Regions from separate parts of the Desulfothermus okinawensis JCM 13304 genome, predicted to be linked through region 2. Evidence: predicted binding sites of a transcription regulator. Region 2 holds the regulator's gene; the other holds the start of a gene.

Region 1 (15,554 bases), on a different contig from region 2:
TTCTACTTGATTCATCAATATACAAATTAAAGGTTGAGCAGCTAAAAAATAAACTAGAATCCATTAACTTTAAAATAAAAAGTACAGAGATCGATGTGGATATATTAAGACACAACCTTAAAAAAAATATAAACAAATCCCAAAATGATTTAAATCTGGCACTTGATGAAAAAAGCAGGGTAAATTCAGAGATAAAATCTCTTATCGCACAGAAAAACAGCTTAAAACAGGATTTACATCTATCAGAACTGCAATATAAGAGATATAAAAATTTATATAAAAATCATACTATATCCAAGGAAAAGTTCGATCAAGTTGAGACCATGTACAATAAACTGATTTATCAAATTAAGTCTATAACTCATAAGATAAATTCTTTACAGGCAATATATAAGGAACTTGATGAAAAGATAAAGAATGCCCATATAGGAATATCTATTGCCAAAAAGAATGAATCAAAGATTTTGTCGGCCATAGAATCTTTAAATTCCCTTAAAAAAGAGAGGGATTATTTAAGGGCAGCTTTAAATGAAGCCAGATTACAACTTAGCTATTGTAAAATTAAAGCTCCAATATCTGGTTATGTGGCTGGTTCAAAACTGCAGAGAGGAAATAGGGTGTTGCCAGGTCAGGTACTCATGGTGATTGTACCCTTAGATAAGGTATATGTTGAGGCGAATTTCAAGGAGACACAACTTGCAAACGTACGTATTGGTCAAAGGGCAGAGATTGAAGCTGATATGTATCCAGATGTAGTTTTTCGTGGTCATGTTGTGGGAATTCGGGCAGGAACAGGCCAGGTGTTTTCCCTCCTTCCACCGGAAAATGCGTCTGGAAACTGGATTAAAGTGGTCCAAAGGATTCCAGTAAAAATTGAATTAGATGACTATGACTATAAAAAAATGCCCTTAAGACTGGGTTCCTCACTGGTGGTAAAGGTGGATATTAGAGATAAGTCTGGAAAGACCCTTAAATAAAAGAGGTGTTGTTGTGGAAAAAGTACAAGAACACATCACTCCAAATGTGAACAAGTGGATTATCGCACTAACTGTAATCCTGCCTACTTTTATAGAGATAATGGACACAAGTGTTGTAAACGTGTCCCTTCCACACATACAGGGGGGGTTAAATGCCGGTTTAGACGAATCCACATGGGTGCTCACTTCATATCTAGTATCCAATGCAGTAATAATTCCCATTACTGGTTTTTTGTCCAATTTATTTGGCCGAAAACGATATTTAATTGGTTCCATAATACTTTTTACCTTTGCTTCAATACTTTGCGGAAGTGCACCCACATTGGAGGTTCTGGTGCTTGCACGGATACTTCAGGGGATTGGCGGAGGAGCCCTTCAACCCATCTCCCAGGCAATCTTGCTAGAGTCTTTCCCAAAGAAAGAACACGGGATGGCAATGGCAATATTTGGAATGGGGGTGGTGTTAGCCCCTACAATAGGGCCTGTAGTTGGCGGATGGATAACAGACAATCTTTCTTGGAGGTGGGTTTTTTATATCAATCTTCCAATAGGTATCCTGTCTGTATTTATGACGATTCTGTTTATCTTTGATCCACCCTATATAAAACAGAGGAAAAATGGTAGAGTTAACTATTTTTCTTTAATGCTTCTATTCCTATGGGTTGGTTGTCTCCAAGTAGTCCTGGATAAAGGTCAGAGGGAGGATTGGTTTCACTCCAATTTTATTATTACCCTCAGTATAATTTCTGTAATTTGCTTTCTCATATATATTGTTCGAGAGATATATGCTAATGATCCCATTTTAGATATCTCTGTGTTTAAGGACAAGGTGTTTGTTGCTGGAAATTTTATATTGTTTACAGGATTTATGGGTTTTTTTGGAAGTATAGTGTTGCTCCCATTATTTTTGCAAAATTTAATGAATTACACAGCAATGTGGGCTGGTTTGGTCCTGGGACCCAGTGGAATTGCAACAATGATTGTTATGTTTATTGTGGGTCGTTTATTAAATAGAGGGGTCCCTGCATATATTTTACTTATGCTGGGCCTTTCCCTAATCGCCTTTTCAGTGATCATGATGGGAAGATTTACTTTAAACGCTGGATTTTGGCAGCTTTGTTGGCCCAGGGTCATCCAGGCATGTGGAATGGGTCTGTTTTTTGTGCCCCTTACTGCTGCAACATATGTAAATATCCCTAAAGAAAAGATTGGAAATGCCTCCAGTATCTTTAATCTTTTGAGAAACTTAGGAGGAAGTTTTGGAACAGCCATTGCCACTACATACCTTGCCAGAAGTGAACAGTTTAATCAAACAATGCTTGTAAAAAATGTTGTTCCATATAGACAAGAGTTTTTGTCCATGTGGAATAAGGTAGTTGGTTTTTTGCACTATCCTGTGTTGTTTCCAATCCCTGATTCAAAACCCCTTGCTTTAATTTATATGGAGGTAAGGAGACAGACAGGGATGTTGGCGTTTAATGACAGCTTTATTTTTCTTGGAACAATAACTATGTTTTTGGTTCCCCTTGCTTTAATCCTCAGGGTAAAGCAAAAATAGATAATAGAAAAAAGATGGTGGTAGTCTAGGGTTTATCTATGCTTACAATTAGATGTGCAAAGTGCAAGAAAAAATTATGGAAATATAAAAAAATAGGAAAAGGGGAGGTGCTTAGGTGTCATAAGGACAGAATAACCAAGTCCTTTGGATGGGAAGAATCCCATGGTAAGATCTTTTGTCCAAGGTGTAAGACTCCAATTGGTATTGATAAAGGTACGTTTTATAAAATGATAGGAAAAAATTTTGTATATAATGGTACAAAGGATAATTCTTGAAATCCAATAAAAAAGACTTGAAATTTTTACGCTATATTATTATATAAATTTTTTCCACGGAGAGGTGGCCGAGCGGTCGAAGGCGGTAGTCTTGAAAACTACTGAGGGTTTACAGCCCTCCGGGGGTTCGAATCCCTCCCTCTCCGTAAGATCCCTTCCAGTTAATCCAGCCCATTGTTTTGCTAAAATAAAAGATATCTGTTAGTTTTTCGCAAGAATCCAGGAGGAGTTTTATGGTAGATGTAGCAATTTTTATTGGGAGTATATCAGATAAGGAGAAGATGTTTCCCTGTATAGAGGTTTTGGAAAAATTGGGGATTAGCTATAAATTCCACATAACATCTGCCCACAGGACCCCCAATAGGACAGAAAATTTAATCAAGGACTTAGAAGAAAAGGGGTGTAAGGTATTTATTTGTGCTGCTGGACTGGCGGCCCATCTTGCTGGGGCAGTTGCCGCAAGGACCACAAGGCCTGTTATTGGAGTGCCTATAAATGCGTCTTCTTTAGGTGGAATAGATGCGCTACTTTCCACTGTACAAATGCCCCCTGGATATCCCGTTGCCACTGTTGCCCTTGATAGGGTTGGGGCACAAAACGCTGCCTACTTAGCAGCCCAGATACTTGCAGTATCTGATTTTCAATTGGAAAAAAGATTAAAGGAAATAAGAGAAGAGATGGCTCGTTTTGTGGAGGAATCTGATAAAAAATTATAAGTTATTTCAATGTATTAGATAAAAAAATAAAAAATTTTGCTTTCTGCTCTTTACAACTAAAAAATCGGCTTTATATATAGAGGCGAACTTTGTGTAACAGGTTTATGTGTCAATTTGTTAGCACTCATAAAAGATGAGTGCTAACAATTAATTGGGATAGTTAGAAACAACAAAATAAAACGGAGGTGGAGGCTATGAAGTTAAAACCATTGCATGATCGTGTTTTGGTAAAGCGTTTAGAAGAAGAGGAAAAGACCAAGGGTGGAATCATCATTCCTGACACTGCAAAGGAAAAACCAATAAAGGGTGAGATCATTGCTGTTGGTCCTGGAAGGCTTACTGATGACGGGAAGAGGATTGAGATGTCTGTAAAGGTTGGGGACAAGGTAATGTTCAGCAAATATGCAGGGACAGAGGTAAAGATTGAAGGTGAAGAATATCTCATTATGAGAGAAGACGATATTGTTGCCATTATTGAAAATTAATTTTTAAAAGGAGGTGCTGAGTATGCCTGCAAAGGAAATACTATATAGTGAGACTGCTAGAGCAAAATTAAAGGCTGGTGTTGATAAGCTTGCAAATGCTGTAAAGGTAACTTTGGGGCCAAAGGGAAGAAATGTTGTTATTGAGAAGTCTTTTGGTTCTCCAGTAATTACCAAAGACGGTGTTACTGTGGCAAAAGAGGTTGAATTGGAAGATAAATTTGAAAACATGGGCGCTCAGATGGTAAAAGAAGTTGCCAGTAAGACCTCTGACATTGCTGGTGATGGTACCACAACAGCAACCATCCTTGCCCAAAAGATATTCAATGAAGGTATCAAGCTGGTTGCAGCTGGCAGAAACCCAATGATCATCAAAAGGGGAATTGACAAGGCAGTTGATGCAGTGGTGAAAAAATTAGAAGAAATAGCTGTTCCAACCAGAGATGAAAAGGACATTGCACAGGTAGGAACAATTTCTGCTAACAATGACCCAACAATTGGAAATTTAATTGCCGACGCAATGAGTAAGGTAGGTAAAGAGGGTGTAATAACAGTAGAAGAGGCCAAGGGCCTTGAAAACACCTTGGACTTTGTAGAAGGTATGCAGTTTGATAGGGGTTATCTCTCCCCATACTTTGTAACCAATCCTGACAAGATGACCTGTGAGTTGGAAAATGCATACATCTTGATCCATGAGAAGAAGATCTCTGCAATGAAGGATCTTTTGCCTGTGCTTGAACAAGTTGCAAAACAGGGCAAACCTCTTTTAATCATTGCTGAAGATGTGGAAGGTGAAGCCCTTGCTACACTGGTTGTGAACAAGCTAAGGGGAACATTGCAGGTATGTGCTGTAAAGGCCCCTGGTTTTGGCGAGAGAAGAAAGGCAATGTTGCAGGATATTGCTATCTTGACAGGTGGTCAGGTAATTTCCGAGGATTTAGGTATCAAACTTGAAAATGCTACTTTAAATGACCTTGGTGAGGCCAAGAAGGTAGTTATTGACAAAGAGAATACTACAATAATTGATGGTGCTGGTAAACCTGAAGATATCAAGGCCAGGGTAAACCAGATAAGGGCTGAAATTGATGAGACCACATCTGATTATGATAGAGAAAAATTACAGGAACGTCTCGCCAAATTGGTTGGTGGTGTTGCAGTAATCAATGTTGGTGCTGCAACTGAGACAGAGATGAAGGAAAAGAAGGCCAGGGTGGAAGATGCACTAAATGCAACCAGGGCTGCTGTTGAAGAAGGTATTGTTCCTGGCGGTGGTGTTGCCTTGATAAGGTGTCTTGAGGCTGTTGAGGCTGTAAAGGCAGCTGATGAAGATGAAAAGGCTGGCATTGAGATTATCAAGGCTGCTTTGACTGAGCCTCTTCGTCAGATCTGTGCAAATGCAGGTTATGAGGGTTCTTTAGTAGTTGAGAAGGTAAAATCTGAAAAGGACTCCTTTGGATTTAATGCAGCTACTGGAGAGTATGAAGACCTCTTAAAGGCTGGTGTAATTGATCCAAAGAAGGTTACAAGAATTGCAATCCAGAATGCATCTTCTATTGCATCTCTACTATTGACCACTGAGGCTGCAATCTGTGAAAAACCAGAAGAAAAAGATAAAAATATGCCACCAGCTCCAGGGGGAATGGGCGGCATGTACTAATAGATATGGATTTTAGAGGAGTTAAAAAGGCTGGTCTTTTAAGACCAGCCTTTTTTTGTTTTATGGGAGGGATATATGATGATTATCCAGGAATATAGATTTGGATATATGAAAATTTCAGGTAAGGGTTATACAACAGATTTGAAAATAATTGGGGATAAGGTCATATCCAATTGGTGGAGGAAGCAGGGACACAGGGTTTTTAAAGGGGATGTAGAGGATTTGATAAAAGAGGGTGTTGAAGTTATTATTATTGGACAGGGAGATCCTGGTATGATGAGGGTAGATACATCCCTTAAAAATTATTTGAAAAAACATAAAATTAAACTTATAGAAAAACCAACAAAAGAAGCCATTTTTGAGTTTAATAGGCTATATGATAACGGTATAAAAATTGGAGCGGGATTTCATTTGACCTGTTAAAATATTGTGTTGAGATTTAAAGGTGGAGAAAATATGAGCATGGAAACTATATTTATAATTGGTGGGTGTAAGAGTGGAAAAAGTAGTTTTGCTTTAAAATTAGCTGAAGAATATCGAAAAGTAAGAAAGATCTACGTGGCCACCTCTGTGGTAATGGATGATGAAATGAAAGATAGGGTTGAAAAGCACAAAAAGGAAAGGGGGCATGGATGGGAGACATTAGAATGCCCATACGACCTTCCCAGGGGTTTAAAGTCAATTCAGGATAAAAAATCAGTTGTGCTTGTAGATTGCCTAACAATGTGGATAAACAATCTCCTATACAGGGGAGAGGAAAAAGAGGAGATAGAAAGAGATATTGAGGAGCTTATAAAGGTTATAAGGGAGAATGAGGGCATTTTCATCTTTGTGTCAAATGAAGTTGGGATGGGAATCGTGCCGGCAGATGGAGTTTCTCGTAAGTATAGAGATATTGTGGGGATACTTCACCAAAAAGTAGCTCAAATAGCAGATAAGGTATATTTTGTGACCTGCGGTATTCCAAATCTCATAAAAGGATAGAAATATGCTAAAGAATTTTCTTGGATGTCTTGTGTTTTTAACCACCATCCCTATACCCAAATACTTAAAATTAGAGTTTTCCCCAGAGAAGATAAGGCCATATTTCCCAATGGTGGGTCTATTTATTGGTATTTTAGTGGGCCTATTTGATTTTTTCATGCAAAAAATTTTTCCAATTAGTACTGTGTCTTGGTTAGATGTGACATTGTTAATTGTTTTAACTGGTGGCCTCCATCTAGATGGTCTTGCAGATACTGCAGATGGAATATTTAGCCATAGACCCCTTGGGGAAAAGTTAAAAATAATGAAGGATTCAAGGATAGGAGCAATGGGGGTATTGGCCATAATTATTTTTCTTGGAATTAAATATTTTGGTATTAGGGATATTGGAAGTAGCAGGTTCTTAAAGATATGTTTGATCCCAGCCTATTCACGGGTTTCTATGTTAATTGCAATGAGGTTTTTAGGTTACTGTAGGGAGATGGGAACAGCAAAGGGGTTCTTTGAATCTCCAGTAAAACCAACAGAATTTGTTCCTTTTATTCCTATAATGTTGGCATCCATTTATTTGGGCAAGGGTTTTATCTTATTAAACAGTCTATTTTTTATTGTTACCTTTTTGTTGATTTGTTTTTACAAAAAGACCTTGGGTTGTATTACTGGGGACACCTTAGGTGGCATGTGTGAGGTTGTTGAATCTATTTTATTTTTAATCTTGTAGGAGAGAATACCCATGAGAATTTTTTTGGGAATCCCTCTTCCCAATGAATACAAGAAAATTTTAACACAAATAAAAAATAAGTGGTCAGATTCGCTGTATTCAAAAATTAAATGGACACAAGAGAAAAATTTTCACTTAACCTTATTTTTTATTGGTGAAGTCCAGGACATAAAGGTGGAAGAAATAAAAGATATAATAAAAACTAATTTGTCTCCATTTGTTTTCAAAGCAGGTGGTGGAGGATATTTCCCTAATATAAAAAGACCCAGAGTCATATGGGCTGGATGTGAAAAAGGGGGTAGGAAGTTGGTAGAACTCTTCCAAGATATCTCTACTTGTTTATCTTCAGTGGGAATTGTAGGAGATAGTAAACCATTTAGACCACACCTCACCCTTGGGAGGATAAAATACGCACACTCCAGAGACAATTGGGTGGAGCTAATAAAATATTTAAACGACCTTAGCTGGCCAGAGACGAAAATTGATAGGTTTATTTTGTGGAAAAGTACACTTAAACCAACTGGTCCAATTTATACACCATTAAAGGAATTTTACTTGAAATAGTCAAAATCTACACATAATCTCCGCGGCTTAGCCTTGCCTTCTCAGATAAGGCCATTATCTTAAGTTCATTGACAATATCTGTGACTTCTTCCTTGGGATCAATTTCACCCTCATTTAATTTATTTTCTATATGTGATAACTGGTCTAGAATTGAGTTCAGGGTATTTTCTGAATCCCTTAAATTGCCAGCAGAAAGATCCTGGGAATATTTTTCCCACTTATCCAAGCTAGATTCAATTTTATCCATAACTATACTTAAGCCTTGATTTTGTTTGAGTCTCAGGGCAGCCTCTAATTCCTGGAATTGGATTTTTTCAGTTGAGATAGGGGTAGTGGGGATTTTTTCTTGATCTTGGCTTATTTCTTTTTTTAAGAATTCATCAAATTCATTTGGGGATTTTTTCCTTGTCTTGTCTGGTGCTTGCAGTAAATTTTTTTCTATGTCACCTATCTTGATCTTTACCATCTCATCTCCTTTTGCAAAGGAAAATAGTTATTATTAACAGGGAAATCCTTTCCCTATCTTATTTATTTGATTTTAAAAAGCAAGAACTTTGCCATAAATTTAGTTAACCCAAGTTTTGACAAATTTGGGGAGAGAGTAAAAAACACTAGGAGGCGATAAATTGGTAAAAATAGACCATGCAGTTGATCTCATAAAAAAAGGTGGGGTAATTATTTTTCCAACTGAGACCCTATATGGCATTGGAGGAAATTCTCTGGATAAAAGAGCAGTTAAAAAGATATTTGAGATAAAAAAAAGACCCTTAAGTAAGGTCCTCCCTGTAATTATAGGCAATATTTCACAAATAGACTTCCTGGTTGAATCATTTGAGTATGTTCCAATGGATTTAATCTTAGACCATTTTTGGCCAGGGCCCCTATCAATTCTTTTCCCTGGAAAAAAAGATCTCCCAAAAGGTATTTTAAGTGGAAAAGGATATGTGTGCGTCCGCCTAACCTCCCATCCCATTGCAAGGAAATTGTGTGTAAAATCTGGTTTTCCTTTATTTGCAACCAGTGCAAATAGATCTGGCATGCCAAGTCCAAAGTCATTTGAGGAAATTGATGCAGATGTATTAGGTATGGTTGATATGGCCCTTAATTTAGGGCCAAGACCTTCAGGGGTCAATCCTTCTACAATAGTAAAGTTTGTTGAAAAGAATATAGTGGAAATATTAAGACATGGAGAAATATCCTGTGAAGACTTAAGAAGGGTAGGACTATATGTAAAATAAAAAAGGGAGGAAAAATCCTCCCTTAAAATTGTATCATAAATTTCACAAACATAATTATCCTGGACGTACAATAAGTAGCCATGCTTCTGATACAGCAATAGTCATGATCATGTAGGGAAAAGCTACTTTCATAAATTCCATAAAAGTGGTCCTATATCCCTTTGATTCAGCAATACCAATTGTAACAACATTTGCAGATGCACCTATTATAGTGCCATTTCCTCCGAAACATGCACCCAGGGCAAGTGCCCACCAAAGGGTATTATGAGCCTCTGGAATAACATGGGAGAGATAACCTACAATTGGTAACATGGTGGCTGTAAAAGGTATGTTGTCTATAAAGGCAGACATTATAGCTGCTACCCATAGGATAAAGGTGCATGCTGCCACAAAGTTACCCTTTGAGAGTTTTAAGATCCAATCAGCAACAAGGTCCAAAAGTCCCGTTGATTCAACAGCGGAAACTAACATAAAGAGAAAAATAAAGAACATAAGTGTTGGCCATTCAATATCCTTTTCAATAAGTTCCATTAGGTCAATTTTGTCCATGAGTACAGCTATTGTGACCAGAACAGCTGCACCAAATAGGGCAGCAATTGAAACTTCCATGTGCCAAATAGATTCAGTCAAAAATAGGAAGATTACAAATGCAAGTACGCCTCCCCCATATGCAAGTAACTTAGAGTCAGTTATTTTGTATTTTTCCTTTAATTCCAAAATATAATCATCTACATTTTCTACCTTTGCCTTGGCAAATTCCTTGCCCCATATAAGTTTAGTGTAGACCACAAGTATGATCATACACACCAGACATATTGGGGCCAGGGCCTCTACAAATTTTACAAAGCTTAAGCCTGCATAGGATCCAATCAATATGTTGGGTGGGTCACCAATTAGCGTTGCAGTACCACCTATGTTGGATGCCATAACCAAAGGAATTAAAAGGTGAAGGGGATTAATATTTAGGGCCACACATATTTCAACAGCCACACCAGTTAGAAGTAGCATTGTTGTTACATTGTCTAAAAAAGCAGAAGTAAACGCTGTAAAGAACATAAGGATTATTGACAACAAAAAGAAATTTCCCTTTGCAAGACTATAAGATTTATACGCACACCACTGGAAAATACCGGTGTTTTTCAGTACTCCAATTATTATCATCATTCCCATAAGGAGGAAAATAACATTCATGTCAATTGATGCAATAGCTGCCTCATAGCTCAAGATGTGGTACTGTGGATTAAAAGTCCCTATTGTATAAGATAAAATGAGCATGGTAGCTGCACCTAACATAGCAGCAATGGTCCTGTGGAGAAGTTCAAAACCAATGATTACATATACCAGAAAAAATACACCAGTTGAAACCCAGAAGGCTGGACCCAATACCCTTTTTAAGATAATATCTCCACTGAAATATATATTCTTATCCTTCATTGCCAGGGTCTTAGGGTCTAATTTTAATACTTCAGTTTTGTAACTTGCCTTAAATATCTCTAGTTTTATATGAAGAGACTTTAGTTCCTCTTTTGAGATGAAAAATCTTGATAAGAATTTTCCATTTTCAGCTGTTTCAAGCTCATCCACTTGTTTTTCCCCAAAAAATACCTTTACCTCTGCCTCGCCAACTGGTTCGCCGTGGGTATTTTTTATAATACCAGCGAGGTTAACGTAGATTGCATCTTTGTGTGGTCTTTTGGGTGGGGTAACGTTTCCATGGCTGGCCAGGGCCAGGGAAGAAGAAAATAGTAGTAATAACAGAATATAAACTAGCCTTTTTTTCATGAGTTCCTCCTATTTAGTTGGAAGATTTATAAGCGCTTGTTCATATTGTTGATTTTGGATTATGTCAAGAAAATGTTGTACAAATATTTTTTTAATGCATTATGATATGGAGTCAGTATCAATCTTACAATATGAAGATGATTTATCAATATCTATAATTTTAACACCTTTTACATATTCCTTAGTAGAGTAATGGGTTATATTTTCTAATTTATAGGTTATTTCTTTAACCCTTTCCAGTTGTCTTTTGAGCTCAATACAGTTTTCATCATTGGGATACTCATCTAATATTTCTCCAACTATAAACATCATATTCTGAAGGGGTTGATTCATTTCATGACAAGTGGCTCCAGCCATTTCCAATACCCCTTGTAGTTTTTCCCTCATGAGTTTTTCCTGAGCTGCTCTCTTTAAGTCAGTGACATCTCTAGCCACTGCAATTAAACAGTCCCTATTATCATACTGTATCTTGTGTGCAGACCATAAAACGTCTATTATTGAGCCATCTTTTTTCTTAAATTGCACCTCTGCATTACAGATCTTTCCGTATTTTTTCAAAAGGTTATGAAGTTCATCTCGTTGTTTAGGGTCTGCCCATATCCCAAGATCCATTGAACTTTTTCCTATGACCTCTTTCTTATTGTATCCAGTTGTGTCCAAAAATGCTTCGTTTACTTCCAAGTAGATACCTTCGTCCACGGTACTTATGACGATCCAGTCAGGTGACAGTTTAAATGCCTTTTCAAATTTTTCTTCTGATTTTTTTAGTTGTTCTTTGGCCAGTTGTTCCTCAGTGTTATCTAAGAAAAATCCAAGAATAGATTCTTTACCGTTATACAGAATAGAACATACACTTTCTAAAATATATTTTGTTTCTCCATTTTTGTCTTTGATTTTGTTTAAAAATGGTTTGTCCCTATCCCCTTTTAACATGGCTATGGCATACTGTCTCACTTCATCCCTGTTTTCCAAGGCTATTAATTCAATTGGGGAGATACTCTTCAGTTCACTAAATGAATATCCAGTTATCTTTTCAAATTGGGGATTTACATAACTAAATTGCCTTTTTGTAATAATATATATTCCTATGGGCGAATGCTTGAAAAGTAAAGATACCAATTGGGTGTTTAACTGGGGTCTTAGCCTTAGTTCATCTATATTATCTGTCTTTTCCATAGAGATCCATTGCTCCCCATTTATATTTTGTCAAAAGAAAGGGGCTAGATAGCCCCAAAACATTCCCATCAATTTTTTGTCTTTATTTTAAGTCTTAAATTTTTCCCAGGTATTAGATGAAAGACACCTTTCCCCATGGGTGACCATTAATATTGGAAGGTTTAGCTCATTTGCAACTTTCACTGCCTTTTCTGGGCTAAGGGCAAAAAAACCAGTAGCCAATCCATCAGCAAGACAGGCAGTCTTGGACATAACAGTACAACTGATGGTTCTTTGTGGAGATAGATCTAGATCTTTATCAATTATATGAAATATTTTCTTGGAATGGTCAAAGTAATTTCTGTAATTACCAGAGGTGGCAATGGCAAGGTGGGATAATTTTACTGTTTGTATATATTTCTTTTCCATATGGGGATCTTCTATACCTATTGTCCACTTCTGTTTACCATCTTTATCTCCTATTAGGCGAATATCTCCTCCAGCATCTATAAGGGCATGCTTTATTCCATATTTTGAAATGACTTCTGCTGCTTGATCCACGATATATCCTTTTGCAATGCCGTCCAAGGTAATCTTTGTCTCTTTGGACAGGGTAATTTTTTTGGGTGAGATGTGTATATTTTCCCATCCAACATAGGGTAAGATCTCTCTAATCTCCTCAAGTTGCGGGAATTTTCCGTGAACCCTGAGTTCTTCTTCAATTGTTTCCAATAGAGGCAAAATAGTGATGTCAAATTTTTCTGAACAGAGCTTGGCAATTGACTGGGATTTTTTAAGTAAGTCAGAAAACTCAGGTGGAACATCATTTAAGGTTTTGTTTTCGTTTAAGTAAGATATATGACTATTTGGATTAAATCTATCAAATATATCTATTAGCTTTTTCATTTTTGAAAAGGCCATTTCCTGTGCTTTAACCGCTCTTTCCTTTGACTGGTCATAAATAGTTATGGTCACATAAGTACTCATAAGGGGTAGGGTACGGGAGACCTTCTTTAGTTTATCAAATTCTCTGCTAAATACAGGTTCTACTGAAACAATGGAAAATGTACTTGCCGCAGTTAAAAGGCCTAGGATTTTTAGACAATCTCTTCTTGTATACCTTTTGTTTGCCATATTTTTTCCCTAACCTTTTTATGTTTTTTTTAGTCTTGTAAGTTAATATTGAGTTTCCTGTCAAGGAATATTAAAGTTGACCATTGATTTAATGTACATGTGTTATTAACAACTTGAAATGGTTTAAAAAAACAACTAATAGATTTTTATTGTTTTCTGTCTTAGTTTTTCTTACTATTTTTCCATTGTATAACTAATTATCTATACAGGAGTTGAAATTATGGGAAATTTTGAGGTGAAGAAGAGTATTCATGAGATAAATAAAAAGATCAAAGAGGGAAAGGCAGTGGTGGTTACTGCTGAAGAGATGGTGGATATTGTAAAAACTGAAGGGGTAAAAAACGCCTTCAAAAGGGTAGATGTTGTCACAACTGGTACATTCGGTGTAATGTGTTCTTCTGGAGCGTTTATAAATTTTGGTCACACCAAGCCCAAAATAAAGGCATCTAAGGTATGGTTAAATGATGTAGAAGCCTACGCTGGTATAGCAGCAGTTGATTGCTTTATAGGGGCCACCCAGGTCCAGGAAGATGATCCTTTAAATAAAGTTCATCCTGGCCGGTTTAGATATGGTGGTGGACATGTAATTGAAGACTTGATAGCTGGAAGGCAGGTTAAACTAAAGGCAAAGGCATATGGTACAGACTGTTACCCTTTAAAGGAATATGAGGCAGTTGTTACTATAAATGATTTGAGAGATGCCTTTTTATACAATCCAAGGAATGCATATCAAAATTATAATTGTGCAGTGAACCTCTCAAAGAGGACAATATACACTTATATGGGGGTCCTGAGACCAAACCTTGGGAATGCTACGTATTCCACTTCAGGGCAACTAAGTCCCCTTTTAAATGATCCTTTTTATTGGACAATTGGTGTAGGTACAAAGATTTTCCTTGGAGGGGCAGTTGGTGTGGTCTCGTGGAGGGGGACACAACATAACCCAAATGCAATGAGAGGGGAAAACGGAATTGTAAAAGAGGGTGCTGGGACCTTAGCTGTTACAGGTGATATGAAACAGATGTCTCCTAGATATATTAGAGGCGCCTCAATTCTAGGTTATGGGTGTTCGCTTATGGTTGGTATTGGAGTGCCAATTCCCATTATAAATGAGGAAATGGCCTATTTCACAGGTCAGTCAGATGCAGACATCTATTGCCAGGTGGTGGACTATGGTATTGATTATCCAAATGCAATAGATAGATCCCTGGGAGAGGTGAGTTATATGGAACTTCGCTCAGGAAAGATAAATGTAATGGGTAAGGAGATTCCAACTGCTCCTTTGTCCAGTTATTTTATGGCACGGGAAATAGCCTTAAAGCTGAAAGATTGGATAATTAAAGATAAATTTACCTTAGGTGAAGTCCAACTTCCTCTTCCAACAATAGATTTTAAAGGGTCCATTGATGCTGGTGATAGATAGATTCTACAGGGATTTTACCTCCACTAAGAGGTGGGCTACCTATAGGGTAAAAGTGGAATCATCGGACCTCTACATAAGGACAAAGGATGAATACTCTTCATTTGTGAAAAAGAAGCTCATTAAACTTAGAAAGGATATTGAGGCAGAGATAAGGAGATGCCCTGCGTTTTTGACTTCATTTGAGCCTATTTTGCCAAAATTCCACAATATTCCAGAGGTAGTAAAGATTATGTACAGGGCATCTGAGAAGGCTGGTGTTGGTCCAATGGCATCAGTGGCTGGCGCTATTGCACATATTATAGGGGAAGAGTTGTCAAAAAAGAGTGAAGAAGTAATTGTTGAAAATGGAGGTGATATTTTTATTAATGTAAAAAAAGAGGTGAAGATGACTGTTTTTGCAGGAGATTCTCCATTTTCAGGAAAGATTGGTCTAAAAATTTCTCCTGATATGTCTCCTGTTGGGGTATGCACTTCCTCTGGATCTGTTGGCCATTCCATGAGTTTCGGTAGGGCTGATGGATTTACTGTAATATCAAAGGATACTGCCCTAGCTGATGCAGTAGCCACAGGAGGGGCAAATAGGATAAAATCCAAAAATGATATAGAAAAAGCTATTGAATATGGCATGTCAATTGATGGAGTTTTAGGCGTGCTTGCAATATACAAAGATGTAATAGGGGCGAAGGGTATAATTGAATTCTGTGAAATATAAAAAATAAGAGAGAGTTAAATTATGGGTGAAAAAAATATAAAAAAAAATGTGCTGTTAATTTTTAGTAAAGATGTTATGTATAATCCTGTAATTTACAAATTGGCAGCAGACTTTAGGATAATATTTAATGTCTTAGAGGCAAAGATCTTTCCCCGTCAAGAAGGAAGGCTTATATT
Region 2 (15,554 bases):
TCCACCACTATGGCCTGCCACCAGCGCTTTTTACTATATCTTTTTAGATATAGCAACTTCCAGTATCTGCTTCTGAATTTTTGAATCTTGGAAGCTTCCTGTAGTCTCACATTTAGATATGGCAGGAGGGATTCTAGCTTTTCTTTTGTCCATGGTTTGTGTCCAGAGACTATCCTATCTATTTGGGCCAGATTGAGGAAATCTATATATCTCCGTAAAGGAGATGTTATAGGTGCATATCCATGGGTTCCTAAAGATGCATGTGGTTTTGGAGTTGTCTCTAAGGAGGTTGCGCTAAGCAGTTTAATGATCCCGTAAATTTTAACTGGATCTTTCCATATACCACTACTCTCCTTGGGAAGTGATATGTCCTGGGTTCGGTATATAAGAGGAATTTCATTTGCCTGTGCCCATCTAGCGGTTATGGAATTAGCAAGGATCATAAATTCCGAGACTATTAGTTGTGCATTGGGGCACAAATTGGGCTGAATTAAATCCACCTGGTAATCATCGCCAGCTGGGGTCAAGATGATTATGGGCTCCTGCCTTTCAATTATTACTGCCCCTCTGTTTATCCTTTGTTCCCTGAGTATTGAAGCTATTTTATAGGCATTGGTTAGTTGTGGGTCATTTCCCTGCTCTAAATATTGTTCCACTTCTCTATAAGTTAAGTTAAATGCCACCTTAATCCATGATTTTTTGAATTCATAGGATGTAATAATCCCCTGGGGGGATATATCAATTTTAATTATAAGACCAGGCTTAGGTTTTTTTGCATGGAGACTAAATAGGTCTGTTCCCAGTTCTTCTGGAAGCATATGGGATGTGCCTTCAGGAAGATATAGGCTGGAAGTCCTTTTAAGGACTTCTTTGTCTAACTCCGTTTCAAATTGCCAGCCCAATACTGGATATGCAAAGGCCAGGTATATGGTATATCCAGTTTGTTCTGAGCCCTCTATATAAAAGGCGTCATCTATATCCCTTGTTGATGCTGAGTCAATTGATATGAACGGGATCTCTTCTGTGATCCCTTGTGAGGAATAAAAATTTTCCTTTATATCCTGTATATCTTCCCTGTATTTTTCACACCAATCATTACCCCACGTGTAATCGGCCTGATCTAAGAGGTAGTTATAGTGTTTGGGTAAAAGTTCCCACGTCTGGGCCAATATAAGGGGGAGGTGGGGTTGGTCTGGGATGTCTTGGGTTAATTTTTTCCATTTATTTTGAAAAGATTTGTTGTCTGGATTGGCAATCCCTTTTTTTAAAAAAAGAGTGAGTTCTTTTTTTATTTCACCATCAATCTCTGGCAACTTTACCTTTGGGTTTTCTCTTTTTTCCCAGAGGATACTAAAAAATTGTCTCCCAGTCTCAATTAATTTTTTTTCTGTTTCAGCCCTTTTTATCTCATTAATTTTGGCTTCAACTATTTCAGGTGAAAATATTTTAAAGTTTGGATTTAAGAACTTAAAGTGGATTTTGTCTTCAACCAATGCCCTTCCCAGTCCAGCCACGTGGTTGGGGTCAGGTCTTTCCCACAAAAGCTCTGCCAACCAATGAACTGAGCACTCCTCCACCTCTTCGTGTACAAGTTGCCAGATTTCCTCAGTACTTATTTCTGATTTGATCCTCTCCCTCTGGGTATCAATAACCTGAATCTGATCTAAGATCTCTTGGCGAAGAGAATCCTGTCCTAGATATGGGCCAACCCAAGGCAGTACACGGCTTTTGGTAAGTTTAATGGTCCTGTTATTTGGAGTTACTATGGTGAGATTTTTTTCTGTGGACAGAACACTTCCTATATTCAACTGATTTGAATGAAGGTATTCAATGATGCAACCTGGCTTTAAATTCACTTGGTTATTCACAATCTCCCTGGCCTTGTTTTTTGCCGGGAATTAGAATCTATTCCCGGCCATCAAGATTAACTTTACTTATATTAGTGTTTAAAAGATCTCTGTCCTGTAAACACCATTGCTACTTGTGGGCTGGCTTCACACGCTGCCTGGATGACTTCATAGTCATTTAAGGAACCACCAGGCTGGGCTATGGCAACAACTCCTTGTTCAATTGCCAGGTCCACTCCGTCCCTAAAAGGGAAAAATCCATCAGAGACCATTACTGACCCAGTAAGTCCCCCCTTATCCTTCTCTACTTGGTAGTTAATTTCTTTAAGGATCTCTGAGTGTTTTTTGTCTGATCTAGCCTTTTGCCTTAGTTCGTAAAAGGACAGCCCTGTCTTTTCATACGTCAATCTGTCAGCATATTTTACATATGCCTTGTGTATGGTCAAGTCTACGCATCCAACTCGGTCCTGTTCCCCTGTGCCAATTGCCACAGTTGCCCCATCTTTGGCAAAGAGTACAGAGTTAGACGTAACACCTGCCTCAACAGCCCATGCAAACACAAGGTCTTGAAATTCTTTTTCAGTTGGACGTCTGGCAATTATCCTGTCTCCGTCCTTGGTCGCTTCTGCTGGCAAAAAATCTTCAGGAGAAAGGATCTTGCTTCTAAAGGAAAATTGTAGAATCATTCCACCATCCACCAATGATTTAATATCCAAAAAAGGCTCATTGATGAGCTTATCTAGGTTAGCAAGACCTTGGATCTTTAAGATTCTCAGGTTTTTTCTTCTGGAGAGAATATCCAGGGTACCCTCCTCATACTCGGGGGCAGCAATCACTTCAAAATAGTATTTGTTGATAAACTCAGCTGCCTCTTTATTAATCGGGCTATTTGTAACCACTGATCCCCCAAAGGCTGCAATTCTATCGCTGAAATAGGCCTTTGTTAGGGCATCTAATATGCCATTATCAGACCATGCTGCACCACATGGATTATTGTGTTTTAGTATAACACATGCGGTTTTTTTTGTTAGATATTGCAGTATATTAATTCCATTATCCACATCTGTGAGGTTTATTTTCCCAGGATGTTTTCCAGCCTGAAGCATGTTTTTTTCGTTTATGGTAGAAACCAGGTTATAGTTTTTTGAAGGCACCCTGAATTTTACATCTCCAAGTTCCAGGGTTCCTTGATAAAGCTCATATAGGGCCGCAGGTTGATCGGGATTTTCTCCGTACCTTAGCCCTTTTTCCTCTCCACCTATTACCCAAGTGCGTTTTTTGTAAACAAGTTCCTGGTCACCTACAGTTATATGCATCTCCCTTGGAAATGGGTCCTTTAGGATAGAATGATACATCTTTTTTATCTCTTTCATGTCCAAGACTCCTTGTTTTGAATTGACTTTTTGGCTAATTCCCATTGTTTTTGGCAGTAGTGGTTATGCTCTTAATAGACAACAGTGAATAAATCAATTGGTTGTTGGAAAAAATTTTATTTTTAACATTACTTGTTAATGTGTCAATGGTCTAATTCTCATCCAATATTTGACAGTAATCAATACTTGAATGATTACTTGTTAAGGGTTATTGTAATTTACCTTTTGTGGTGTTGAGGGAAATTTTAATCTTTATGTGTAAAGAGGTGAAAGTTGGATAAGATATTGGAAAAACTAGCAGATAAGTTGTTGTCCCTTGATGAGGCCTCACTTGCCTGTCTATGGAATAAATATTACCAGCAGGTACAGAGATTTGAGCCATCAAAAAAATGGGAAAGGTCTGTAATTATTTTGTCAATGATCCAGGCCGTTAGATGGAAGAATCAATTGTTTAACTTAAAATGGCTCCACTTAACACGCCTTGAAAAGAGATTTAATAGAAAGTTCCCAATGGAAGTTAGAGAAAAGAAAGATATAGCAGGTCCAGTATTAAAACCTGAGAAGAGACAAAAGGACAAGGGTAAGGTTATTTTCTTAAATATTAAAGATGAGGATAAAGGTAAGTAGGGGTAATAGTATGGGAAAGAATAGAGTAGTTATAGGAACCCAATGGGGAGATGAGGGAAAGGGAAAAATTGTAGATCTATTAAGTAAAGACGCCGATGTCATAGCCCGGTTCCAGGGTGGTGCAAATGCTGGTCATACCCTGGTAGTGGGGGATAAAAAGATTATTTTACATCTCGTTCCATCTGGAATTCTCCATAAGGATAAGCTCTGTTTGATCGGGAATGGGGTTGTTTTAGACCCAGAGATATTTTGTGAAGAACTAGCTGAACTTGAGAAGGCAGGAATTTCAATATCTCCAGATAGACTGAAGATTAGTTACAAGACCCATCTTATTATGCCTTATCACAAGATGTTGGATAATCTCCGTGAAGCTAAGAAAAGTGGTGATAATAAGATAGGCACAACTGGAAGGGGTATTGGACCTGCTTATGAGGATAAAATGTCAAGGGTGGGAATCAGAGCATGTGACGTGTTGGATGAAAACAAACTCAGGCAAAAGATTGAAAGGGCACTACTGGAGAAAAATATACTTTTTAGAAATTTCTTTAATTCAAAAGAGGTCTCTGTAGATGAGGTTTTGGAAAAGGTGGGACTATGTCTTGAGAAACTGAGACCTTATCTTGCAGATATTTCAACAGAGATATATTCTGCCATAAAAAAGGGCAAGTCAATTTTATTTGAGGGTGCACAGGGGACACATCTGGATATAGACCATGGCACCTACCCATTTGTTACGTCTTCCAACACAGTAGCATCAAATGTGTGTGCTGGAACAGGGTGTGGGATGGCTGTATTAGATGAGGTATTGGGAGTGGTCAAGAGTTATACAACAAGGGTTGGGGGAGGTCCATTCCCAACTGAATTAAAGGATAAAATTGGAGATTATATCCAACAAAAAGGTGGTGAATTTGGTGCTACAACAGGGAGGCGTAGAAGGTGTGGGTGGTTGGATATGGTAATCCTAAGAGAGTCAGTTCGTCTAAATAGTATCAATTCAATTGTGCTTACAAAATTGGATGTTTTGTCTGGATTAGAGACCCTAAAAATTTGTATTAAATACAAGTATAATGATGGGGAGATATTCTACCCACCCCAAATAGAGAATGGCTTAGCCCATGTAGAACCAGTTTATGAGACTTTAAAAGGCTGGGATGAAGATATTTCAACTATAAAGAATTTTGATGAACTCCCAAAGGCTACAAAGGATTATATTGGATTTATAGAAGATAATCTTCAGGTTAAGGTGAAAATTATATCTGTTGGTCCTGAAAGGTCCCAAATAATCTTTAGGTAATTTGATTTCTGTGGACAAGGATTTTTTTACAGAACACAAGAGAGCTATTGGAATCCTACAAAATTTAAAAAATAGCCCCCCTAGGGTCTTAATAATACAAGGGGGCTTACTCAAAGATCGCCTTGGGATTGCAAAGTACTACTCAACCCTACTGAATTGTCCATCTAAAAGGCCTCCTTGCCTTAAGTGTAACATTTGTAAAGGAATACTCACTGATAATTTCCCAGATTTGTCTATTTTAGACGGTGAAGAAGGTTCCATAAAAATCGATGATGTACGCTCAATTCAAAGGGATAGGGACCTCATCCCAAGGGAGGGGAAATACAGGATTTATCTGTTTAATGAGTCTCAAAACCTTACCCTACAGGCTGCAAATTCACTGCTTAAGATTTTAGAAGAACCTGGTGACCAAAATCTATTTGTGTTACTTGCTCCCCAAAAAACTCTACTGCTCCCCACTATAAGGTCAAGGAGCTTTGTTCTTACCCTTAGATGGAAATCAAGGACTTTTGCAGGAGAAGATATTGAGAAAATAACTAAAGGACTTTTAGATTTTTGGGAAAATGGGAAGGGACTTTTTAATATATTAAAAGGCAAAAAGGTGGACAGGGACCTGGTTAAAGAGGTGTTTTTTTTCCTTGAGAGAGCTTTAATTGATAGCTTAGAGGATCAAACCTGGACGGAAATAGCAAGATTTTTTGAGAACAACGTGTCGTTGGATAATTTCTGGAATGTAAGTTATGTGTTAGAGAAGGCTGTTTTAATGGCAGATTCAAATATTTCCCCTGAAGATGTATTTTATTGGATGGCATTTAATTTATATAGTATTTTTAAATTAAATTAACCCAAGTTTGTCAAAATGCTAAACTTGGGCTAGCTTGTCCTTACGCTAGGTATGATTATTGGGAAATCCTTAGGGCCTTTTTCTTCTGTATAAGGAAGGATAAAATCATAGCTGGATATCAAAATATTGTTTGTTGGTGAAATTATTTCACAGTGGATATAAATTTTATTTTTTATTTTTGAATAATGACCAGTGAGTATCAAACCCACAGGCTGTGCTGCTTTTAGTTTGTTCAAATCCCTTGTTAAAACAAACTCTCCATATCCGGGCTTTATCTCTATGTCATTATCTCTCAATCTAATGTCCACTAGTTTGTAACCCATTTGGGATAGTCTTGACCCAATAAGATATGGTATTAATCTTCCAAGGGTATTGGAGGATTCTAAGTTGTCATTATCACTGAATGTGGTGATTAAGATGGATTTGTCCTTCATGTTTAGTCTTTGTAAATTTTTGTTTAAATAATTTGCAGCTTCATAACTTTTACCAAGTAAAATATCGTTTGTGATCATATGTGCCTTTCTCTGTGATTCAACCTCTTGTTTTTTTAAATATTTATTGTTTGTACAACAGGCTAATAATAAACAAAAGAGTGTAAATATTGCTGGTATCTTTATGATGTTTTTATGCATAGCTTGAATCATCCTAGATGTTTGTTCCTTTAAACAATTTTTTTTGAGTATTTATGTCCCACTGATTATATGGAGACAAACCAATTACTTTTTTAAATATTTCCATTGCTTTTTGTGTCCTTTTTCCCCAAATACCATCTATTTTCCAATTATATAAACCCAAATCCTTTAGTCTCTTTTGTATTAACTTTACATCTTGTTTGTTTTTCTTTGATAAAATTTTTAATCCCAATTCTACTGGTCCCCCAATAGGTTTGGGATTAATTTTTTGTTGGAGTTTACTCTTATCTATATTTTTTTCAATTTTTTCTGGGATCATTAAAGATCCATATGTTTTAGGAATATAAATGGAAAAAGATATAGAAGACAAGATAGCACTATCTTTTTGGGATATTATTTTTATAGTTACAAAAAATAAATTGTTGGTGATCTCTGAATAAGTTCCTGTTACTATTCCCTGTACACTATATTTATCCATGAGTTTGGATAAATCCCTTGTGAGTACAAATTCTCCTCTTTTCTTTTTAATTATAATAGAATTTTTTCTTAATTCTATTTCCTTCACAATATAACCTTTATTTGTGAAATAAGATATTAATCCATCTTGTATTATCCTTGCAAGTCTACATGTATTGTTTAGGTCATTCAAATCTGATAGAGTTGTTATTAAAAGTCCACTAGATGGTGATATTAAATAGTTAATATTATTTTCAAGTTGTCTGGCAATTAAACTTATTACATTTGGTAAGTTAATAGTTCGTAAATCAAAATGGTTAATATTTTGGTATGGGCTTATATATGTCGTTTGAGTGATTGTTGTATATTTTGTTTGCTCAGAAAGACCTAATGAAGGACTCAATATAAACAGGATTGGTAGCGATATTAGTATAAATTTAAGTTTCATATTATTGTCCTTTATTTGTCTACTAGCTTATAAATTTTATAATCGTTTTTTATGGGAATTTTTCTATATTCCAAGACTTTTATTTCATACTCAGTTATAGAATGTGAGTTGTTTTTTAAATTAAAAATAGATGAATCTCTAAAGATTATAGATCCATTATTATAGAGACTTGTATTTACAAGTACTTCACTTAAATCAGGAATAACATATGAGTTAAAGATAAGAATTAAGCTGGTATCAGGACTTTTGGAAACAAGAAAATTTTCTTTTACCATGGCGGTGGCCAGAAGTTCCCTGTAATTTTTTTCAAAAACAGTATCTTTTCCAGGCACAATGTATACTCCATGTATTTTGATGAGGGATCTAATAGAATCAGTTTTTGCTATGGATTTTGCCACTGTGTAGGCCAAGTTGGCCCAGGCTTTTACAGGAGAAGTGTCCTGGGTAATGTAAAAATATGATCCTGTGGTCACCATATCTTTTATTGGAGAATAAGCAGACTTGACACAAGAATTGAGTAACAACGAATAGATAATTAGTGAGGCCATAGACCATTTCTTTAGCTTCATGGGAGTTTTGTCCTTTTTTATTTTGTTTTTGATTCCTGTTATGTATTATATCGGAAAAATTTACTTCCTACTTTAGTCCCATTTACTTAAGTTTGTTTTTATTTAAAATATGTCCTTTCTTGACACAGATTTTTTATGTGATTACATGTGAAATGAAATATTGTAATAATAGGGGCTAACTTATGGATGAGAGATTAACTGACAGAGAGTTAGATGTTTTGTCAATAGTTGTTGAGACCTATATTGAGAGTGGAGCACCTGTTGGATCCAGGTTAGTTGCCAAAAAATCCAGATTTAATCTGAGTCCTGCTACCATGCGAAATGTCATGGCAGATCTCACGGATAAGGGTTTTTTAAAACAGCCCCATACATCTGCTGGAAGGATTCCAACAAAAAAAGGACTTAGATTTTATTTAAATCATATTTTAAAACCAGAGCCTTTATTTTATGAAAAGAAGAAAATAAAAGAACATTTCAATAATACAATAGGTTATGAATTATCTCATATCCTGGAGAGGACGTCAAAGTTTATATCTGATGAAACAGCCCTGGTAGGTATTGCTGTCTCCCCTGAGGTATCCTTTATGAAATGGAAGCACATAGATTTTGTGTTGGTTAAGCCAGGGCTAATTATGGCCATTTTGGTGTTTTATGGTGGCATGGTTCACAGTCGCATGATATCTTTAGATGGTTCAAAAATAGATTCCAATGACCTGGTTAAGTTTAGCAATTTTTTAAATGAGAGGTTTTCTGGAAAGCCCCTTTTTGAAGTCAAGAAGGAACTTTTAAAGGAAATGGAAGAGGCTAGAAAAAAATTTAATGAATTATACCTAAATGCCCTTACATTGGCACAGTATACTTGTGACGCAGAAGATGAGAGGGAGATATTTGTGGAAGGTACCCACAATGTAATTGGCAGTATAGAGCCAAGGGATGTGGAGAGGATGAAGTCTCTTTTGGAATATATAGAAAAGAGGTCAGAATTTTTAAAAATTCTGGACAAAATAGGTCAAGGTAAGGGAATTTTTATTGCCTTTGGAAACGAACTCTTTGATTCTGACCTTGGGGAATGGTCCATAATCTCTTCTCCCTATGGTGCATTTGGTGAACCTCTTGGAATAATAGGCACCATTGGCCCCATCCACATGGAGTATCCAAAATTAATTCCCATGGTTGACTATATGGCCAGGATGCTTAGTAGAATACTTGAGACCAGGCTGTAAGGCCAATTTTAATATTCCCGCCAAATTTTTTTCTCAAAAAATAAATAGTGGAGGTAGGTTCATGAGTGAAGAAAAAAAACAAACACAGGTGATTTGTGAGGATGAACAAAATTTAGAAACCACAGACAAAGAAAGAGAATCTAAAGAAAATAAAGAAGAGATAGATATAGAAAAATTAAAAGAGCTCTGTATGGAAAAAATATGTCCTGAGTGTCCAATTAAAGATGAGATGCAACAAGAGGTCCTCAGGGTAAAGGCAGATGCAGACAACTTTAGAAAGCGTATGGAAAGGGATAAGGAGAATTTTTGTAAATATGCAACAGAAAAGGTTTTAGAGGATATAGTGCCTGTTATTGACAACCTTGAGCTTGGTTTAGAACACGCTAAAAAGGTGGAAGCATGTAAGGATATAGTAGAAGGTATAGAGATGACTTTAAATATCCTTTTAAATACCTTAAAAAATCATGGATTGGAGCAGATCAAGACTGATATAGGTGAGCCCTTTGATCCAAATTTTCATGAAGCCATGGCCCAGCAAGAAAGGGAAGATATGGAACCTGGTATGGTGGCCACAGTTATGCAAAAGGGATATAAGATAAAGGACAGGATTTTAAGGCCCGCAAAGGTGATGGTAAGCAAAAAACAGGAAAATTAGAACTAGCCCCTTTACAAGGGGAAAAATGGACTTATTTTTTTGTATGAAAGAAAATTTGGTAAGTTAGGAGGACAAGAAAATGGGAAAAATAATAGGAATAGATCTGGGAACAACAAATAGTTGTGTTTATGTAATGGAGGGAAAGGAGCCAAAGTGTATACCTAATCCAGAAGGTGGAAGGACTACCCCATCAATAGTTGCCTTTACTGACAAAGAAAGGCTGGTTGGTGAGCTGGCAAAGAGGCAGGCAGTTACCAATCCAAAAAGGACAGTGTTTGCCATAAAGAGGCTTATGGGGCGTAGTTATGATTCAGAAGAAGTGAAAAAATGGAGGGAGAGATGTCCTTATAATATAGTGCCTGGACCAAATAACGATGCTTATGTGGAAATTGAGGGAAAGAAGTATAGCCCTCCTGAGATTTCTGCAATGATTTTGAGAAAATTAAAAGAAGATGCAGAAAGTTATTTAGGAGAGCCAGTAAAAGAAGCAGTTATAACTGTTCCTGCATACTTTAACGATGCCCAGAGGCAGGCTACCAAGGATGCAGGCAGGATAGCTGGACTGGAAGTAAAGAGGATAATTAATGAGCCTACAGCTGCATCTCTGGCTTATGGCTTTGATAAAAATGTAAATCAAAAGATAGCTGTATATGACTTAGGTGGCGGTACCTTTGATATTTCAATCCTGGAAGTTGGTGACAATGTTGTTGAAGTTAAGGCCACCAACGGCGATACCTTCCTTGGTGGTGAAGATTTTGACCAGGCCCTTTTAAATCACATAATAGAAGAATTCAAAAAAGAGACTGGGATTGATCTTAGCAATGACACAATGGCCTTGCAGAGGCTCAAAGAGGCGGCGGAAAAGGCCAAAAAAGAGCTCTCCACAGCCCTGGAAACAGATATAAACCTTCCATTTATTACGGCGGATCAAACTGGTCCAAAACATTTGAATATGAAAATCAGCAGGGCAAAGCTAGAGGCACTCACAGAACATCTGGTAGACAGGACCTTGGAGCCATGTAAACAGGCACTCAAAGATGCTGGACTTACAGTAAGTGACATAGACGAGGTGATTCTGGTTGGTGGTATGACCAGGATGCCGCTTGTGCAGAAAAAAGTAAAAGAATTCTTTGGAAGGGAACCCCATAAGGGTGTAAATCCTGACGAAGTGGTTGCAATGGGTGCTGCTATTCAAGGTGGTATCCTATCAGGTGATGTGAAAGACGTGCTTCTCTTAGACGTAACTCCACTTTCCCTTGGTATCGAGACCCTGGGAGGTGTATTCACAAAACTCATTGAAAAGAATACTACTATCCCCACAAGAAAGAGTCAGATATTTACAACTGCAGCTGATAATCAGACTTCTGTTTCAATTCATGTTTTGCAGGGTGAGAGGCCACTTGCCAAGGATAATATGAGCCTTGGCAGATTTGATCTAGTTGGCATTCCACCAGCTCCAAGGGGAGTTCCTCAGATAGAAGTTACCTTTGACATTGATGCCAATGGTATTGTGAATGTTTCCGCCAAGGACCTTGGAACTGGAAAAGAACAGTCAATTAGAATACAGCCATCAAGTGGTCTATCAGAAGAAGAGATTCAAAAGATCATCAAGGAAGCAGAATCGCATAAAGCAGAAGACGAGAAGAGAAAAAGGCTGATTGACCTGAGAAACCAGGCAGATACACTTATCTACTCAACAGAAAAGTCCATGAGGGACCTTGGTGATAAGGTAGATAGTGGTCTAAAAGCTGAATTAGAACAAAAAATAGAAGAGTTGAAAAAGGTAATGGATGGTGAAGATGAACAGGCAATTAAGAATGCAATGGATGCACTCACCCAGACATCCCACAGGCTGGCAGAACTGCTTTATCAACAGCAACAGGCAGGTGGTCAGGCTGGGGCAGGAGCCCAGTCAAGTGATGCCAGTGCTGGCGCAAATAATCCAGATCAAGACGATGATGTAGTAGATGCTGAATATACAGAACAAAAATAAGTGTGCTTGACAGAACAAATCCCCCTCCTCTAATCTTGAGCCTGGGCTTAAAATTTAAGTCCAGGCTTTTTTTCTTATAAAGGGTTTAAGCTATGAAAAGATATCTATATGGTCTGTTTTTTGTATTTGTAACAGTTGCTTTTTTTAGTTGTGCTCCAAAAAAGGAGATTCAAATATCTCAGAAATCCCCACTTGAGGTTGGTGACTATCTTTGGGATAAGGGGGACTATCAATCTGCGTGTAAAAACTATGAAGAGACCCTGTATAATTACCTGGTTTCAGGGCAGAGAGAGGTCCTTTTGCTACAAAGAATGGTTAAGTGTGCCCTGGATAATAAAGAATTAGATAAGGCCAGGTCGTATCTATATAAGTGGAAGTCTCTTGATCCAGATTACAATAAAAAGTGGAAATTTCATAAGTATTACCTGACTTATTTGCAATTTAAAAATAAAAAAGATAAATATTATAAATATTTATCAGATCTGCTTATTAAAGATTTCCCTGTTGCGGTGAAAAAAAAGGGTTTTATTTTGTTGGAGATATCCCATCTAAAAGAAAAGGATATAAATGGTGGTCGATCTGTATTTGAAAATTACTATCACATGTTTGGTGCAGAGGATCAATATGATATATTAAACCATTTATATAAGGTTATAAAAGAGAATAAGATTGCAACAGAATATGAGATTTCAGCCCTAGATCCAGAAAAACTTCCAGATGGTTTGATTTTGTGGTCAAAGGTCTTGTCCCTGTTTGGTTCAGGGGAAATTACCTGGTCAAGATCTTACGGATTGTTCCAAAATATATTAAATAAAAATCCCCGGTTAAAGGGATTATTTTTAGAGAAGTTTAGGTCTTTAGTTGCAAAATATGGGCTTCCTCGTATAGAGCTTGCATTGGTTTTGCCCTTTGATCCTTCGTATAGGGAAGTTTCCTTTGGGATTTTGAGGGGTGTTGAGGCAGGTATATATGAGATGGAGTCCATGGGTATTGAGACCCATGTAACTGTCTTTAACTCAGCAACCAAGGACTTTGTCAGGGAACTGAATGATATCGTGAGAAGGGATCTAATTATTGGGGGGTTATTAAAGGTAGAGACGTGGAATGAAATTTTAAAAACAGATATACCCCAAAAGGCCCATTTATTTGCATTTAGATCTTCTATTCCAGATGAAGGTGTGGATGGGTTTAGATTTTTTCCCTCCCATAGGGATCAAGTGGATTCTTTAATTAAATTTTTTATGGGCAATTTTCAGATAGATTCTTTTGGTATTTTTTACCCAAAAGGGGAGTATGGCAGGGTATTGGGGGAAGAGTTTTTTAATGAGGCAAAGTCCTTAGGGGCCAAAATTCAGGCTATTTCCTGGTATGATCCAAAAGATACCAAGGGTTGGCAAGTAAGAGTGGGGAAATTTTTGGGTGTTCCAGATGATGTGTTTGAAGACAAGGATAAGGAAAAGATTAAAGAATTTAAGCCTGAAATAGATTTTTCTGCTGTTTTTATTCCAGATTCCCTTGAAAATGCCAGAATAATTATTCCCAATTTCTTTTATTTTAATGCATCTGATATCTATTTTATGGGGCCTGCACTTTGGGGAACATCGAAGCCAGAATTTTCAGGATTGGAGACTTCAATGTTCAGACGTGCATATTATCCAGCACCATGGAAGGATGATAGTAGTAATTATGTGTTAACTAATTTAAAGAAGTTGGTGTTTGATCTAAGCAAAATGGATGTAAATTTTTGGACCTGTCTGGGCTATGACTTTTTCAGGTATGCAGTATATCTCCAGGACAGATTAAAAGATGGGTCTAATATATACTCGATTTTAAATAACCCAAAATTTATGTGGACAATGGCACCCCTTGAGTGGAATGAAAAGGGGATAGCGTCTCAACATATGTTTGTTTTTAGAGTTTATTAAAATGGTTGAGAGCTATGAGTTATATGGATCAAGTGATTAGTGAGTGGTAAATAGTGAAAGGTAGAAGGATGTATGTGAAAGTGTGAGTGTGGGTGTATGTATGTGTATGAGAAAGTTACAGACCACATACACAGATCACATACACATACACAACAAAGCTTGAGACTTCGGAGTTAGTGGAATAAGCAGATTATATTAAAACGACCAGCAAGACTCAATTAAATTCAACACCAGGAGAAGGACATGAAGATATCAAAGGATCAGGTTAAAAACATAGCCTATTTAGCAAGACTTGATTTAGATACCCATAGGCTAGAGCTTTTTTCAAAACAGCTCAGTCAGATACTGGATTACATGGAACAATTATCAGAAGTAGATACATCAGGTGTTGATCCCCTATATTCACCAATAGAACATGTGACACCATATAGGGAGGACAAAGTATATAGTGAATATAATAGGGAAGATGTATTGAAAAATGCCCCAGAGGAGGATGGGGAACACTTTATTGTGCCAAAGGTAGTTAGCTAAAGAAATAGGGAGTTATATATGGATGTTAGAAAATATTCAGGTATAGAGATACGTAATATGGTCTTAAATGGTGAGGTCAAAGTGGAAGAGGTTGTTAGGGCCTATTTAAATAGAATTGATGAGACCGAGGGAAAAATTGATGCCCTGCTCCATGTGGACAGGGATGGGGCCATTAAAACTGCAAGGGAAATGGACAAAAAAGGACCTGATCCTCAAAAAAAGCTATGGGGAATACCAATAGTTGTAAAAGACGTTTTGACAACAAAAGGTATTCCAACCACGTGCGCATCAAAGATCCTGGAGAATTTTATACCCTTCTATGATTCAGAGGTCGTGAGGAGGATAAAGGCTGAGGGTGGAATTGTAATTGCTAAGTCTAATATGGACGAATTTGCAATGGGGTCATCCACTGAAAATTCTGCCTTTAAAAAGACCAAAAATCCGTGGGACCTCAAAAGGGTCCCTGGCGGGTCCAGTGGGGGATCAGCAGCAGCCACATCTGCCTGTCAATGCCCAATCTCAATTGGGACTGATACTGGTGGCTCCATTAGACAACCTGCAGCATTTTGTGGTGTTGTGGGTTTAAAACCCACTTATGGTAGGGTGTCCAGGTTTGGTCTAATTGCCTACGGCTCTTCATTGGATCAGGCAGGACCAATTACCAGGAATGTAAAAGACGCTGCACTAATGCTTTCAGTTATTGCTGGTAAAGATGAAAAAGATTCCACGTCCTCACCCAATCCCACCCTGGACTATCTAAAGGAAATGGAAAAAATTAAGAATTTAAAGGGAATAAAAATCGGACTTCCTAAGGAATATTGGCAAGAAGGACTGGACATAGACATTCAGAAGAAATCAGAGGAATTTTTTAATCTTCTAAAGGAACTGGGAGCTCAGCTAAAAGATATATCCCTGCCACACACCAAATATGCAGTGGCTACTTATTATATAATAGTAATGGCAGAGGCCAGTTCAAACCTGGCGAGATACGATGGGGTGCGATATGGTTACAGGGCAAAGGACGCAGAAGAGCTAATTGACATGTATGTGAAGACCCGAAGTGAGGGATTTGGGTTTGAAGTGCAAAGAAGAATTATTTTAGGGACATATGTGTTGTCTGCTGGATATTATGATGCC

What was found. The regulator HrcA, encoded in region 2, represses chaperone genes, less so after heat shock. The targets are predictions, from matches to a motif close to TGTTAGCACTCNNNNNNNNNGAGTGCTAACA.
Region 1: a site for HrcA is predicted at 3,642-3,672, ahead of groES (co-chaperone GroES). Genes of this name have one in related genera too.

The regions. Positions count from the first base shown of each region.
Region 1 covers NZ_BAAIEW010000012.1:4,576-20,129, reverse strand. Annotated here, with positions in the region: gene ACYQ0O_RS06045 (efflux RND transporter periplasmic adaptor subunit) at 1-977, shown strand, start outside; gene ACYQ0O_RS06040 (DHA2 family efflux MFS transporter permease subunit) at 991-2,535, shown strand; gene ACYQ0O_RS06035 (hypothetical protein) at 2,574-2,810, shown strand; tRNA gene ACYQ0O_RS06030 (tRNA-Ser) at 2,869-2,956, shown strand; gene purE (5-(carboxyamino)imidazole ribonucleotide mutase) at 3,044-3,526, shown strand; gene groES (co-chaperone GroES) at 3,712-4,011, shown strand; gene groL (chaperonin GroEL) at 4,034-5,665, shown strand; gene ACYQ0O_RS06010 (Mth938-like domain-containing protein) at 5,741-6,088, shown strand; gene cobU (bifunctional adenosylcobinamide kinase/adenosylcobinamide-phosphate guanylyltransferase) at 6,122-6,649, shown strand; gene cobS (adenosylcobinamide-GDP ribazoletransferase) at 6,654-7,370, shown strand; gene thpR (RNA 2',3'-cyclic phosphodiesterase) at 7,383-7,934, shown strand; gene ACYQ0O_RS05990 (hypothetical protein) at 7,942-8,400, opposite strand; gene ACYQ0O_RS05985 (L-threonylcarbamoyladenylate synthase) at 8,561-9,172, shown strand; gene ACYQ0O_RS05980 (ArsB/NhaD family transporter) at 9,227-10,954, opposite strand; gene ACYQ0O_RS05975 (PAS domain S-box protein) at 11,054-12,130, opposite strand; gene ACYQ0O_RS05970 (FAD:protein FMN transferase) at 12,218-13,243, opposite strand; gene ACYQ0O_RS05965 (homocysteine biosynthesis protein) at 13,464-14,666, shown strand; gene ACYQ0O_RS05960 (UPF0280 family protein) at 14,650-15,378, shown strand; gene ACYQ0O_RS05955 (NIL domain-containing protein) at 15,400-15,554, shown strand, end outside.
Region 2 covers NZ_BAAIEW010000011.1:51,975-67,528, reverse strand. Annotated here, with positions in the region: gene ACYQ0O_RS05860 (ribonuclease catalytic domain-containing protein) at 1-1,856, opposite strand, end outside; gene ACYQ0O_RS05855 (IMP cyclohydrolase) at 1,940-3,220, opposite strand; gene ACYQ0O_RS05850 (hypothetical protein) at 3,494-3,847, shown strand; gene ACYQ0O_RS05845 (adenylosuccinate synthase) at 3,858-5,141, shown strand; gene ACYQ0O_RS05840 (hypothetical protein) at 5,152-5,985, shown strand; gene ACYQ0O_RS05835 (FlgO family outer membrane protein) at 6,015-6,617, opposite strand; gene ACYQ0O_RS05830 (FlgO family outer membrane protein) at 6,631-7,521, opposite strand; gene ACYQ0O_RS05825 (hypothetical protein) at 7,533-8,090, opposite strand; gene hrcA (heat-inducible transcriptional repressor HrcA) at 8,273-9,313, shown strand; gene grpE (nucleotide exchange factor GrpE) at 9,375-9,968, shown strand; gene dnaK (molecular chaperone DnaK) at 10,048-11,961, shown strand; gene ACYQ0O_RS05805 (type 1 periplasmic-binding domain-containing protein) at 12,054-13,886, shown strand; gene gatC (Asp-tRNA(Asn)/Glu-tRNA(Gln) amidotransferase subunit GatC) at 14,130-14,417, shown strand; gene gatA (Asp-tRNA(Asn)/Glu-tRNA(Gln) amidotransferase subunit GatA) at 14,436-15,554, shown strand, end outside.